Regions from separate parts of the Gordonia malaquae genome, predicted to be linked through region 1. Evidence: riboswitches for the same ligand, from Rfam matches in the RefSeq annotation. Region 1 holds a riboswitch; each other region holds the start of a gene.
The links. A riboswitch is a leader RNA that binds a small molecule or an ion and turns the genes downstream of it on or off. The one in region 1 is predicted to bind S-adenosylmethionine.
Positions count from the first base shown of each region.

Region 2: it holds a riboswitch for S-adenosylmethionine, as region 1 does, so the genes downstream of both, WFK36_RS19115 (2OG-Fe(II) oxygenase) here and WFK36_RS09130 (amino acid ABC transporter permease) in region 1, are expected to answer to the same signal.
Region 3: it holds a riboswitch for S-adenosylmethionine, as region 1 does, so the genes downstream of both, WFK36_RS15355 (bifunctional o-acetylhomoserine/o-acetylserine sulfhydrylase) here and WFK36_RS09130 (amino acid ABC transporter permease) in region 1, are expected to answer to the same signal.
Region 4: it holds a riboswitch for S-adenosylmethionine, as region 1 does, so the genes downstream of both, WFK36_RS00310 (aminotransferase class V-fold PLP-dependent enzyme) here and WFK36_RS09130 (amino acid ABC transporter permease) in region 1, are expected to answer to the same signal.

Region 1 covers NZ_JBBCUB010000002.1:450,004-453,207, reverse strand. Annotated here, with positions in the region: gene WFK36_RS09140 (transporter substrate-binding domain-containing protein) at 1-244, opposite strand, end outside; gene WFK36_RS09135 (amino acid ABC transporter ATP-binding protein) at 292-1,053, opposite strand; gene WFK36_RS09130 (amino acid ABC transporter permease) at 1,050-2,033, opposite strand; SAM riboswitch class IV at 2,051-2,167, opposite strand; gene ppc (phosphoenolpyruvate carboxylase) at 2,345-3,204, shown strand, end outside.
Region 2 covers NZ_JBBCUB010000006.1:89,312-92,515, forward strand. Annotated here, with positions in the region: gene WFK36_RS19110 (nSTAND1 domain-containing NTPase) at 1-1,582, shown strand, start outside; SAM riboswitch class I at 1,708-1,799, shown strand; gene WFK36_RS19115 (2OG-Fe(II) oxygenase) at 1,955-2,779, shown strand; gene WFK36_RS19120 (tRNA-dependent cyclodipeptide synthase) at 2,779-3,204, shown strand, end outside.
Region 3 covers NZ_JBBCUB010000004.1:196,476-199,679, reverse strand. Annotated here, with positions in the region: gene metX (homoserine O-acetyltransferase MetX) at 1-628, opposite strand, end outside; gene WFK36_RS15355 (bifunctional o-acetylhomoserine/o-acetylserine sulfhydrylase) at 654-1,955, opposite strand; SAM riboswitch class IV at 2,020-2,140, opposite strand; gene WFK36_RS15350 (PE-PPE domain-containing protein) at 2,544-3,204, shown strand, end outside.
Region 4 covers NZ_JBBCUB010000001.1:57,803-61,006, forward strand. Annotated here, with positions in the region: gene WFK36_RS00300 (SPFH domain-containing protein) at 1-417, opposite strand, end outside; gene WFK36_RS00305 (hypothetical protein) at 447-1,238, opposite strand; SAM riboswitch class IV at 1,411-1,524, shown strand; gene WFK36_RS00310 (aminotransferase class V-fold PLP-dependent enzyme) at 1,540-2,769, shown strand; gene WFK36_RS00315 (MarR family winged helix-turn-helix transcriptional regulator) at 2,947-3,204, shown strand, end outside.

The sequences.
Region 1 (3,204 bases):
TGGTGCCTATCGTGAGCTTGCCCGATGACCGGACGTCGGCCGGCAGCTTCGAGGCGATGGCATCGACCTTCGCGATGCCGGACACGACGTCTTGCGTGGGCACGGCGGGTGCGTCGCCGCCGGCGTCGGTGCTGGGATCGTCGGATGAACCGCAGGCGGTCAGGGCGAGTGATGCGGCCGCGAGAAGGGCTGCAGTCGCCGATGCGAAGCGGACCGAGCGGCGTCGGGAACGTGAAATGGGCATGGTGGAGCCTTTCGCGGAAGGGTGAATCGGGGGAGACGGGGTGGGGTTCAGAGAACGGCCGACACGAACGACCGGGTGCGTTCGTTGACCGGTGCGAGGAGCACGTCGTCGGGCGGTCCGGATTCGACGATCCTGCCGTCCTCGAGGAACACGACGGTGTCGGCGACCTCTCGGGCGAAGCCCAGCTCGTGAGTGACGATCAGCATCGTCATGCCATCGGCGGCGAGGTCGCGGATCACCGACAACACCTCTCCGACGAGTTCGGGGTCGAGCGCGCTGGTCGGTTCGTCGAACAGCATCAGGTTCGGACGCTGCGCCAGAGCCCGGGCGATGGCGACGCGCTGCTGTTGGCCGCCCGACAGTTGGCGCGGGTACGAGTCTTCGCGCCCGGCGAGTCCGACTCGCTCGAGAAGCTCTGAAGCATGGCGCAGGGCGTCGCGCCGGGACCCGCCTGCGGCGACAGGGCCCTCGATGATGTTCTGGGCAACGGTCCGGTGTCCGAACAGGTTGAACTGCTGGAAGACCATTCCAATCCGAGCGCGCTGCGCCGCGATCTCGCGAGACGGGCGTTCGCGGAGGCGTCCGCCGACGTGCCGATATCCGATGATGTCGCCGTCGACCTCAACGAATCCCGCGTCGGGCTTCTCGATGTGATTCACGGTGCGGAGCAGTGTCGACTTGCCCGATCCCGACGGACCGAGGAGCACGGTGACTTCGCCCTCGTTCACGTCGAGGTCGACGCCTCGCAACGCCGGGTGTGCCCCGAATGACTTGGTGAGTCCACGCACGCGGACCAGCGGGCGGCTCATGCCTTGCCTCCAGCTGTGCGGCGCTGAAGTGGCCCGAACAGTGGCAGGTTGTCGCGGAACGTCTGAGCGAACGACGACGGCTGCTGTCGACGGCGGCCCCGGTTGTAGTGGCGTTCGACGAAGTACTGGCCGATCGACAGGATGGTCGTGAGGATGATGTACCAGACCGTCGCCACCAGGAGCAGCGGGATGACGAGGTAATTCTGCTGGTAGATGAGCTGTGTCGAGTACAGGAGATCCTCGACCGCGATCACGCTCACGATGGACGTGGCCTTCAGCAGTCCGATCAACAGGTTTCCGGTCGACGGAACGATGGCCGGCATGGCCTGCGGCAGCACGATCCGCCAGAAGATCCGGACCCGGCTCAGGCCGATCGACTGCGCCGCTTCGGTCTGGCCCTCGTCGACCGACAGCAGTCCGCCGCGAACGATCTCGGCGGAGAAGGCTGCGACGTCGAGTGTCAGAGCGATGAACGCCGCGACCACCCCGGTGATGAGCGTGGCGGTGTCGAATGTGACAAAACTCGGGCCGAATGGGACGCCGATGGAGAGTTGGGGGAACAGCGACGCCAATTGGAACCAGAACAACAGCTGGACGAGGGGCGGGACAGACCTGATCAACCAGACGTACCCGAAGCTGATCGACGACAGTACCGGGCTCGATGAGAGTCGCATCGCCGCCAGGAGGACGCCGAGCGCGAAGCCGACGACCATGGTGGCGGCCGTCAGCCACAGAGTGAGCCACAGGCCGTTGAGCACAGACGAACTCGTGAAGTAGTCGCCGACGACGTCCCACTGGAACCTGTCGTTGGTGACGAGGGTGTGCACGAGCATCGCGGTCAGTACCAGCACGATGCCGGTGCCGACCCATTGCCACGGATGGCGTGCGCCGACTACCGGAGCGGCGAGGAGTTCGTCGTCGCCCGGACGGCTCACGGGGCCGACCGATCCGGGAGACGACGGGGATATGACAGCAGTCACGGGGGAGTCCTTACTGAGTTTTGCGCTTACCGAGGCGCAGGGAGCGCACGGTCGGGTTCTCACCTGGAGCACCCCGCCGCACAGTGGAGGGTTGCCGGCCAGCAAGCCAGGGCTTGTCGCTGACGCTCGTAACCGGATACGACCGTAAGCCGACAGCGGACGAAGACGGAGACTAAGGCGCACGCTGCGTCGAATAGCTGCCGGATCGTCAGGCGCAGAGGTACATTCGCCGTGCTCTCCATCCCGTGCCGCCGAGCTCGTGCTGAGCGAGCCTGCGAGTCGAAGTGCGCCATCGCGCGTAGGTTGAGGACATGACACCCGAGCGGCATCACGATTCCGAAGCGATCGCGCGGGCGATCGCAACGCCGATGGTCGACCGGATTCGCGTCGACGACACCGGTAGGTCGGCGACTGAACCACTGCGTGACGACATCCGCTTCCTCGGCGGACTGCTCGGCGAAGTGATCCGATCCCAGGCCGGCGACGATGTGTTCGACCTGGTCGAGGACTCACGGCGGGATGCCTTCGGCATCCGATATCAGGACGTGTCCCGCGACGACCTGGCGGAGCGGTATATCGGAAGAGACGTGTCGGAACTGATGCCGGTGATCCGCGCGTTCACCAACTTCGCACTGCTGGCCAACCTCGCCGAAGACCTGCACCGTGAACGACGGCGACGGATTCATCTGATCGCCGGGGACCCGCCGCAGGCGTCGTCGCTCGGGGCGACGTTCGCTCGACTGGCCGACGCCGGCCTGGACGACGAGCGGGTGCATCGGTTGATCGCCGACGCCAATGTGGTCCCTGTGATCACTGCCCATCCCACTGAGACCCGCCGCAAGAGCGTGTTCGATGCTCAGAACCGCATCAACGAACTCATGCGAGTCCGCGGGCGGACCGAGTTGACCGCAGATGAGGAGTCGGCGGTCACTCGGGAGATCTCCCGCCACATCCTGATGCTGTGGCAGACGGCGCTCATCAGGATGCGACGCCTGACGATCAGCGACGAGATCACCACTGGCCTCCGTTACTACGGCGCCTCGTTCTTCGACGTGATCCCGGCGTTGAACAACGACGTCAGAGAGTCGCTTCAAGCGGCCTTTCCGACTGCCGGCCTCGACACGTCGATCATCACCATGGGCTCGTGGATCGGTGGAGACCGCGACGGCAA
Region 2 (3,204 bases), on a different contig from region 1:
CGACGCGGTGTCGGCGCCTCGCGCGCCCATCGAGCTTGCGAGCCACAGCGGTCCGGTCCGTGCGGTCGCCTTCGACTCCACGAGCCGCCTCCTGGCCTCCGGAGGCGACGATCAGACGGTGCACCTGTGGCGGGTGACCGGCGACGACGTCGTCTCGGCGGGCGAACCGATACGCGGATTCCCGAGCATCACACACTCGATGGCGTTTCTGCCCGGACGCGACGTGCTCGCCGTGTCAGGGGACAGTCCGACGATGACCTTGTGGAACGTCGCCGATCCGGCGGCCCCTCGGATGGAGAACTCGGGGCTGTCGGGCGTGACCGCGGGCTCGTGGTCGATGGCCGCCGATCCGACGTCGCCTCTCATCGCTCTCGCTGGAGTCGACGGTGTGGTCCACGTGTGGAACGTCGCGTCGACGACGTCGCCGCCCATCGTATGGGACCTGCAACGGTCCGCCGCACGCGGTTCGATCCGCACATTCAGCGTCGGTTTCAACCCGCGCGGCGGTGAGCTCTCGGTCGGCCGGTCGGACGGCGGGATCGACGTATGGCGAATCCCGGCTCAGGCCGCCCCCGATCGGGCGGCGGTGGTCTCGGGTATCGCGCAGAGTCGAAGCGGTGACGTCGTCGCGACAGTGGGCAGCGACACGCGCCTCAACGTCTGGACTCGGCGCGACGCGATGTGGCGCATGCGCGGCTCCGTCGGCATCGAGCGGCGCGTCAACGACCGGCCGAGTGTCGCGATGAGCGACGACGGGAAGCTGGTCGCGACGGCCAACAACAACGGTGGATCGATCGAGCTGTGGGACATCAGTGAGCCGGACCGACCGCGGTTCGCTTCGCGGATACCGACCGACACGCGGTACACGGCCGTCATCGACTTCATCCCCGGCCGTCATGTGCTGGTCGGGGGATCATCCGACACGGAGATCGCGATGTGGGATGTGACCGATGCCGCCGCGCCGACGATGATCGGCGACCCGGTGGGCGGTCCGATCGACCTGATCACGGCCATCGCCGTCGATGCCGCCGGCACTCGTGTCGCGATCACCTCGGACGACCGGCACGTCTACGTGTACGACGTCGCAACGCGCGAACGACTGCGCACGATCGCGGTCGGCACCGCGGCGAGTGACGTCGTGTTCGATCCGATGGGTCAGTCGATCCTCGTTGCCGCGGACACCCTGACACAGTGGAGTCTCGACGACGGGTCTCTCCTGACGCGCATCGACGTCGACGATCCAGACCTCCTGTCGGTCATGGGAGGGGACACGCTCCTGATGGGGACCGGTGCGCGGAGCGTGGTGGCCTATCGGATCGGCGACGACGGCGGCCTATCCGACCGCAGGGTGGTGACCCCGGTGTTCGGTGGATCGCGGGCGCCGACTGCGCGGTGGCGGTTCCCGGCCGTCACCGCGGGAGCACCCGGGTTCTTCCTCACCGCCGGTGAGACCACGGGTCTGCTGTACGCCCAGTCGCTCGATCCCTCCGACGGGCGCGACTGGATCTGCGCCGTCACCGCGCCCCTGAACGCGCAGGAAGCGGACCGACATCGTGTCGCCGAGGGCGACGACGCCTGTTGATCCGCACGCCGAGGTGTCGTTCGGCCCGCCCTGATTAATTGGTCCTCACCTGCGGATCCGCGTCAGTTCACGCGTCGGTGCGATTGCCGCAATTGATTGTGCCGCTTACGTTCTGACCAGCACAGAATTCATCACGAGCGGCTGAGAGACTGGCTCTTTGACGCCGCAGCAACCGGTGGGACCACCCACTAGGTGCTAATGCCAGAGACGATGAACGATCTCGACGTCCCCGCAGGCCGGGGCTCGAGTCTGCATGGCCGTCACCTGTTCCGGTGCAGCCGCTCGTGATCGATGCATGTGCCGTCCGCACCACAACGCGGGCGACGACACACGATTCGAGTCCGGTCGCAGCCGGACAGGGGAGGGGCACAGATGACGACCACACTGAGCGCGCCGCACACCAGTGGCGCCGACGAGGAACACAACCGGGTGGCGACGACCACCGTCGCCGATTTCTCAGCAGATCACCTGCTGCGCCTGCTGAAGGGCGACGTCTACGCCGTCCGAGTGCGTGGACTCGTGTCAGGGGAGGCCCTCGCCGGACTCCGGGAACGCTTCGTCGGACGCGATGACCACGGGCCGCTCGCCACCGATCCGCAGTTCCGCCGTATCGGGCACGCTTTCTCTGAGGTCGCGCCGACCGATCAGGGCCAGTACTTCGCCGACGCGGCGACACATCGGAGCCATCTGCGGGAGATCGCCGCACCCTACCAGTACCCGTCGGACACGGTGCGAATCCTGCTCGATGAGGCGTGGCCGACAGGGACCACACTGCTCACCTCGGAGAGCCAGAAGTTCTTCGCAGGAGTGGCGCGGTACCAGCAGGCGGGTGTCGATCTGGAACCGCATACCGACAACATCGCGCGGAACCTGCCAGACGACGACCTGGGCATTCGACGACAGTTGTCGGTGAACGTCTACCTCGATGTTCCGGACGATGGGGGAGAGCTGGAGATCTGGGACGCCTACCCGACCGAGGACGACTATCGGGAGCTCTCGGGTGAGCGGGTGTGGGGCGTGGACCGCGACACCGTCGGCGATCCGGCACTGGTCGTCCGACCAGGAGTCGGGGAGGCGATCTTCATCGATCCGCGCCGCGTGCACGCGGTCGCGCCGTCTCACGATCGACCGAGGGTGACTGTCGGTCTGTTCGTCGGTGTCCGAGGCCAGGACCAGCCGTTGGCGGTGTGGAGCTGATGACACTCGCCATCACCGCGCCGGTCGGCTCGACGTCGCACAAGGCGGCGTTCGACCTGAAGGGCGTGCACTACGAGTACGAGGGTCGATCGACGATCCTGCTGGTCAGCGTCGGCGCCGACTACCACGAGGGCGAGAAGTTCGGCGCGACCGTCGATCTTCTGAACCGGAGCGGGTTCTCGCGGGTCACTGTCGCCGTCGCAGACACGCTCCAGCGTCACAACCTGGACGTTCCGCCCGGGGAGGCCTACCGGCTCTCGCGTCGCAGGGGCGACCAGTGGATCGCCCGGAACCGTCCCCTTCTCGATCTGCTGACCGCCGACGTCGACGTCCTGCGATGGGACACCGCGCTCAGCGATCCCGCGTATCCGCATGCCCTCGACGAGGTGCGCACCGCGTACGAGACGAACTCCGACTACGCGGCG
Region 3 (3,204 bases), on a different contig from region 1:
CCTTGATGGCCGCGATCTGGGTTGTCTGGGTGCCGATCTGATCGGCTGATGCGCGTGCGCCGACGGCGAGAATGAGCGCGGCGTCGACCTTGTCGTCGTGCGTGACGGTCCACTCGAGGGCACGGGCGCCGCCCATGGATCCGCCCGCGACGACGGCGAACCGGGTGATCCCGACAGCGCTGAATGCGATGTTCTCGGCGCGGACCAGGTCGCGGACCGTCAGCAGCGGGAAGCGGGAGCCCCACGCCTGGCCGTCGGGCGCGACGGAACCCGGACCGGTGGAGCCGTAGCATCCGCCGATCGCGTTCGGGGCGACGACGCACCATTCGTCGGTGTCGATCGCGCAGCCCGGCCCGATCAGCCCGTCCCACCAGCCCGTCATCGAGAACCGGGCGTCGGCGGGACCGGTGACATGCGAGTTGCCGGTGAGGGCGTGCAGAGCCAGCACTATGTTGTCACCGGCCGCGTTGGGCGTGCCCCACTTCTGGAATGTGACCGTGACATCAGCGAGCCCGGCCCCCGAATCGAGGGTCAGGTCGCCGATGCGCACGGCGACGTCCGACCCGTCTGGGCGGGAAGCCCAGTCGGAGTCGAAAGCCGTGGCGGCCGGGTCGACGATCACCGACACCGGGCGCCCTCCACATTCACTGAAATCACTTGGCGGCCTTGAACCCTTCAGTCAGGTCGGCGAGGATGTCGTCGATTCCCTCGATGCCGACGGCGAGACGGACCAGGCCCGGCGTGACGCCTGCGGCGAGCTGCTCCTCGGGAGACAGCTGGCTGTGGGTGGTCGACGCGGGGTGGATCACGAGCGACCGGACGTCGCCGATGTTGGCGACATGGCTGTGCAGGGTCAATGCGTTCACGAACGCCTTGCCTGCATCCACGCCGCCGGCGATCTCGAAGCCGATCACGGCGCCGGCGCCCTTGGGGAGGAGTTCCTGTGCGCGCTCGTAGTACGGCGACGACGGCAGGCCCGCGTACGAGACCGAGGTGACCTGGTCGTGAGCCTCGAGGAACTCGGCGACCTTCTGAGCGTTGGACACGTGACGCTCCACGCGGAGGCTCAGGGTCTCGATGCCCTGGGCCAGGAGGAAGGCGTTGAACGGCGCGATGGCCGAACCGGTGTCGCGGAGCAGCTGAATGCGCGCCTTGAGGGCGTACGCGGGGGCGCCGAGGTCGGCGATCACAACACCGCCGTAGCTGTGGTCGGGTGTGGTGAAGCCGGGGAACAGGTCCACGCCGTCACGCTGCACGCGCCAGTCGAACTTGCCGCCGTCGATGATGACGCCGCCGATGGCGCTGCCGTGTCCGCCGATGTACTTGGTGGCCGAGTGGACGACGATGTCGGCGCCGTGCTCGATCGGGTTCAGCAGGTACGGGGTGGCGACGGTGTTGTCGACGATCAGCGGCAGGCCGTTGTCGTGCGCGACGCCTGCGACACCCGCGATGTCGAGGACCTGGTTGTGCGGGTTCGAGATGGTCTCGGCGAACACGGCGCGCGTGTTCGGCTTGATGGCGGCCTTCCACGACTCCAGATCGTCGGGGTCCTCGACGAACGAGACCTCGATGCCGAACTTGGGCAGCGTGTAGTGGAACAGGTTGTACGTGCCGCCGTAGATGCGGGGGCTCGAGACGACGTGGCCGCCGTTCTCGACGATGTTCTGGATCGCGTAGGTCGTCGCGGCCTGGCCCGACGAGACGAGGAGCGCGGCGACGCCTCCACCGAGGGCGGCGAGGCGCTGCTCGACGGCGTCCTGGGTCGGGTTCATGATGCGCGTGTAGATGTTGCCGGGCTCGGCCAGCGCGAAGAGATTCGCGGCGTGGTCGGTGTTGTTGAAGACGTACGACGTCGTCTGGTAAATCGGCAACGCCCGGGCGTTCGTGGTCGAGTCGACCACCTGACCGGCGTGGATCTGGTTGGTCTCGAAGCTCCAGCTTGTGGCGTCAGACATGGGACGTCATTCACTTTCTCGTGGTCGGCCGGGCCGTGGCCCGCTCTTGTGGGTCCGACCGTCGGACCCGCGCTTGCCGCGGGCGAACACGAAGTCCGCCGCGACCAGGTCATCACCCGGAGCACCCCACCGCGGAGGAGGGTTGCCGATCAGCGAGCCGGGGCTTGTCGCTGATGCTCATGACCTGTTGCACAGGATATATCACCGACCATCAGGGGCGGGTACAGCCGCAACCCATCGGAGCAAAAGTCTTCCGCTCGGCGACCGGCCTGTGTTATCGGGCATTTGCGAGCCGCTCGATCGGGCTCAGGCTTCGGCCCGACGGGGTGTTCACGGTCACGGCGAGTGCATTTCTGTGCCACGGGGACGTGTGGGTGACGCACCTCATACCCACCCTCGCGGAAGGGCGTTTCCGTCGAACGATTCGACATTTACCAAGGTAAGGCAACCCTTTCTTTCGGCTCGCTGGAAAACGCGATGCAACGAACTCGTGACGGGCGGATGTCGCCGGGTGTCGGTCCCGGCAACTCTGTGCCAGGAGTGAATTCTCGCTGAGCGGAATCCTCCGAGCTACCTGAGAATCTCCTGGTGACCAAGACGCGCTCCCTCCCTCTCCTTCTCCTGTCGTTCACCGCAGCTGTCGCCGTTGCGCCGCTCGGAACCGGAACGGCGTCCGCCGACACCTGTGGCAATGGAGCTGCCATCGTCGTCGCCGGAACGAACGCGCCGCGCAACGGGCACGGCATTCCGACCGGTGGCGTCACCGGTGTCGGCGCCAGGTACCTCGACAGCGGCTACAAGGTTCAGTACGTCGACTATCCGACGTCGCTGTGGCCACTCGGACCCATCAGCTACGACGATGACGTCGCGCTCGGCAAGGCGGCCACGCAGTCGGCGATCGCTTCGTATCAGCAGCGCTGTCCGGGCAAGCCGGTCGTCGTGTCGGGCTACTCGCAGGGCGCCCGCGTCGCAGGCGACGTTCTGTCCGATGTGGCGAACGACCGCCAGAAGGGTGCACGGATCTCGCGTGCAGGCCTGTCGGGCGAGCTGTACTCCGATCCCCGCCGGGTCGGCCGTCCGAACAGCACCGGCGTCGAGAACGCGCTCATCGGATTCATTCCGGGGCTGACGATGTCGGGACCGCGTGACGGCGGATTCGGCGACATCCCGGTCAAGCAGGTCTGCACCGAGGGCGATGGAATCTGCGACGTCCCCGATCCGCTGTTCGATCCGGTGGGCGCCGCCGACT
Region 4 (3,204 bases), on a different contig from region 1:
CGGGTCGGCGATGCGGATGACGCACAGTCCGTTGGCGCGGACCTGGACCATGCCGAAGTCGGGATCGCGCAACGTGATCGGGTTGGGCGTGCCCCAGCGCAGGTCGGTGACCGGCCTGCGGTTGATGAAGTACACCTCGCTGCGGAACGGGCTGTTGAACCCGTGCTTCCACCCCTGGATCGTGCTCATGATCGGCAGGTTCTCGGAAGTCAGCTCGTAGTGGCCCGGCTCGAAGGTGTCCGCGAGCTGCCCGCGGTACACGAACACCGCCTGCTGGCCCTCGCGCACGATCAGCTGAGCGCCGTTCTTGATCTCGTTGTTGTAGCGCGGGAAGCGCCACGCGAGGGTGGAACGCGAGTCGTCGACCCATTCGATGATGTCGACGAGTTCGCCACGCATCTTGTCGATGATGCCCATGTGAAGTCTCCGTTCGCAGATGGTGCAGGTCAGACCGCGCGGGCGGCGGTGATCTTCTCTTTGTTGACGAGTTCGGGAAGCAGTTCGGACGCCTCCGTGCTGAGCGTGTCCGCAGAGTGCGCAAAATCGACGCCGACCACGCGGACACAGTGTGTGTCGTCGACCCGGGTGGTCGCACCGCGGCGCGATGCCTTGGCATGCGACGAGCTGTTATCGACGTCCTGCGACCACGTGCCCAATTGCAGGGACTCGTCGCGCGGGCACGTCCCGGATCGGGCGATGAGCGCGTGGATCGGTACGCCTCGGCCGCCGCTGGCGAGCGACTTTCCGTCGGAGTCGATCTGGGCCGGGGAGCGGGTCTCGGAGTCGGGGACGATCATCGTCACGTCCTTGTCCTCGATGGTGCCGGTGGTGAGCGTCCACCCCTCCGGGACTTCGACGGTGAGGGCGATGCTGTCGTTGAGCATCGCGGTCTCGGTGTGCGGGCCGGATTCTGCCTCGGACTTCCATGGCTGCCAGATGAGTACGCCGACCCCGACGCCGATCACCGCGACCAGCGCGGTGAGGCCGACGATCAGCCCGGTCCGCGACTTCTTCGGAAGCGGCGGGTACCCGAACGGGTTGGGCGGGCCGAACTGAGCCTGCGGGCCGAACGGCGCTTGGCCGAACTGCGGGGGCTGCTGCCCGTACCGGGGAGGTGCGTATCGGGGAGGCGTGTATTGATGGGGCGCCTGCGCCGCCGGACCGCCGAAGCCCGGCCGTGCGTGCGGGTCCGCCGGGCTGCCCGGATGGCCGAAGCGCGGGTCCTGCGGATACGTCACGGGTTCGGGCCTTCCATCGCGGTCGGGCGATGCCCGAAGTGTCTGCTGACGACTCTATCTGTCGACTGGGGCGGGGAGGAGTCGGCGACGAGTGAACGAATGACCCGGAAGTTGAAACCACCGCGCGCCAAACCCTCGTCTGCACCCACGAGGCCGCGGATAGTGGTCGGCAGGTCACGAGTATCAGCGACAAGCCCCGGCTAGCTGGTCGGCAACCCTCCTCCGCGGTGGGGTGCTCCGGGTGACGACCTGGCCGCGCGCAAGGAGTGCGCGGCAAGCGCGATTTCAAGGAGTCTTCACCATGACCGCTGTTCTCGACGCGCCCGTGTGCCGTCCTTCCTCTGTTCTCGCTCTGGCCCCGGTGGTGGGCGCCGATGTCACGGTGCCCGCTACCGGACACTCCGGGGGCGTCGCGTACGCCAATCTCGACTACGCGGCGTCTGCTCCCGCGTTGACCGCAGTCGCGGATCGACTCGCGGGTGCGCTCGCGGAGTACGCGAGCGTGCACCGCGGTGCAGGTCACCTGTCGCAGGTCACGACGGCCCGCTACGAACAGGCCAGAGAAACGGTCAGGACGTTTGTCGGCGGTCGTGCGGACGACACCGTCGTGTTCACCCGCAACACCACCGACTCGATCAACCTCGCCGCATCGATCGTGCCGGGCGACGTGGTCGTCCTCGACATCGAGCATCACGCCAACCTGCTGCCGTGGACGCGAACCGGTCGGGCCCGCATCGTCGAATCGCAGTCGACGATCGACGCCACGCTCGCCGCTCTCGAGGACGAGCTCGCCTCGGCGCCCGCTGCGCTCCTCGCCGTCACCGCTGCGTCGAACGTGACCGGCGAGGTGCTCCCGCTCGCGCGCCTCGCAGGTTTGGCTCATCGCCACGGGGCCAGAATTCTCGTCGACGCAGCTCAGCTGGTGGCGCACCGCGGGGTGTCGATCGCGAGCTTCGGCATCGACTACCTGGTGTTCTCCGGCCACAAGGTGTACGCGCCGTTCGGCGCGGGAGTGCTCGTCGGTCGTCCGGATTGGCTCGACAGCGCACCTCCCTACCTCGCAGGCGGGGGAGCGAGCGCCGACGTCTCGATCGACGACGTCGCATGGCATGCCGGGGCCGCTCGGCACGAGGCCGGTTCGCCGAACGTGCTCGGCGCCGTCTCCATCGCCGCGGCGGCCGACGAACTGCGCCGAGTCGGCTTCGAGAACATCGGGGCTCACGACGACGTGCTGATCCGCCGCCTCGACGCGGGTCTCGCAGCGCTCCCGCACGTGCGTCCGCTCCGCGCGTTCGACGACGGCCTCGACAGGGTCGCCATCGCGAGTTTCACTGTCGTCGGCCACACGCCTCGTGCTGTGGCCGAGCATTTGAGCAGTCGCGGCATCGGCGTTCGTGACGGCAAGTTCTGCGCGCACCCGCTCCTGGCCAAGCTGGGTCATCCGGACGGCGCCGTCCGCGCCAGCTTCGGTGTGGGCACCACGTCCGACGACGTCGATCGCCTTCTCAACGCTCTGGCGGAACTGGCCTGACTTTCTCCAAACGCGACCCTCTCCGCTCACTGAGCGGGGAGGGTCGCGTCGTGTGCCGGGCGAGTTGGCGGCGTTCAGGTGGTTCGGTGGCTTTCCGGCGGTTGCATGCCGATAGTTCTAGGCGCATGCTGGTGGACCTGAACTTAGTTGCACAACGCAAGTAATTGGAGTCGAACCATGCCCGCGCCCGAACGCATCGACGAGGTGTTCCTCGCGCTGGGACGATTCATCAGACTCCGCGACCGGGGCATCCACACGTCCTTTCGCTCACCGGAAGGCGAAGTCGAGACAGCGGCCTACCGTGGGCTGTTCGTCCTCAAACACGGCCCCATGCGCGCGAGTGAGCTCGCCGCGGCGATGGCCGCCGACCCGTCCACCACCAGCCGGCATGTCGCCAAGCTCGTCTCCGAAGGATTCGTTCGGCGAGAACCGGAT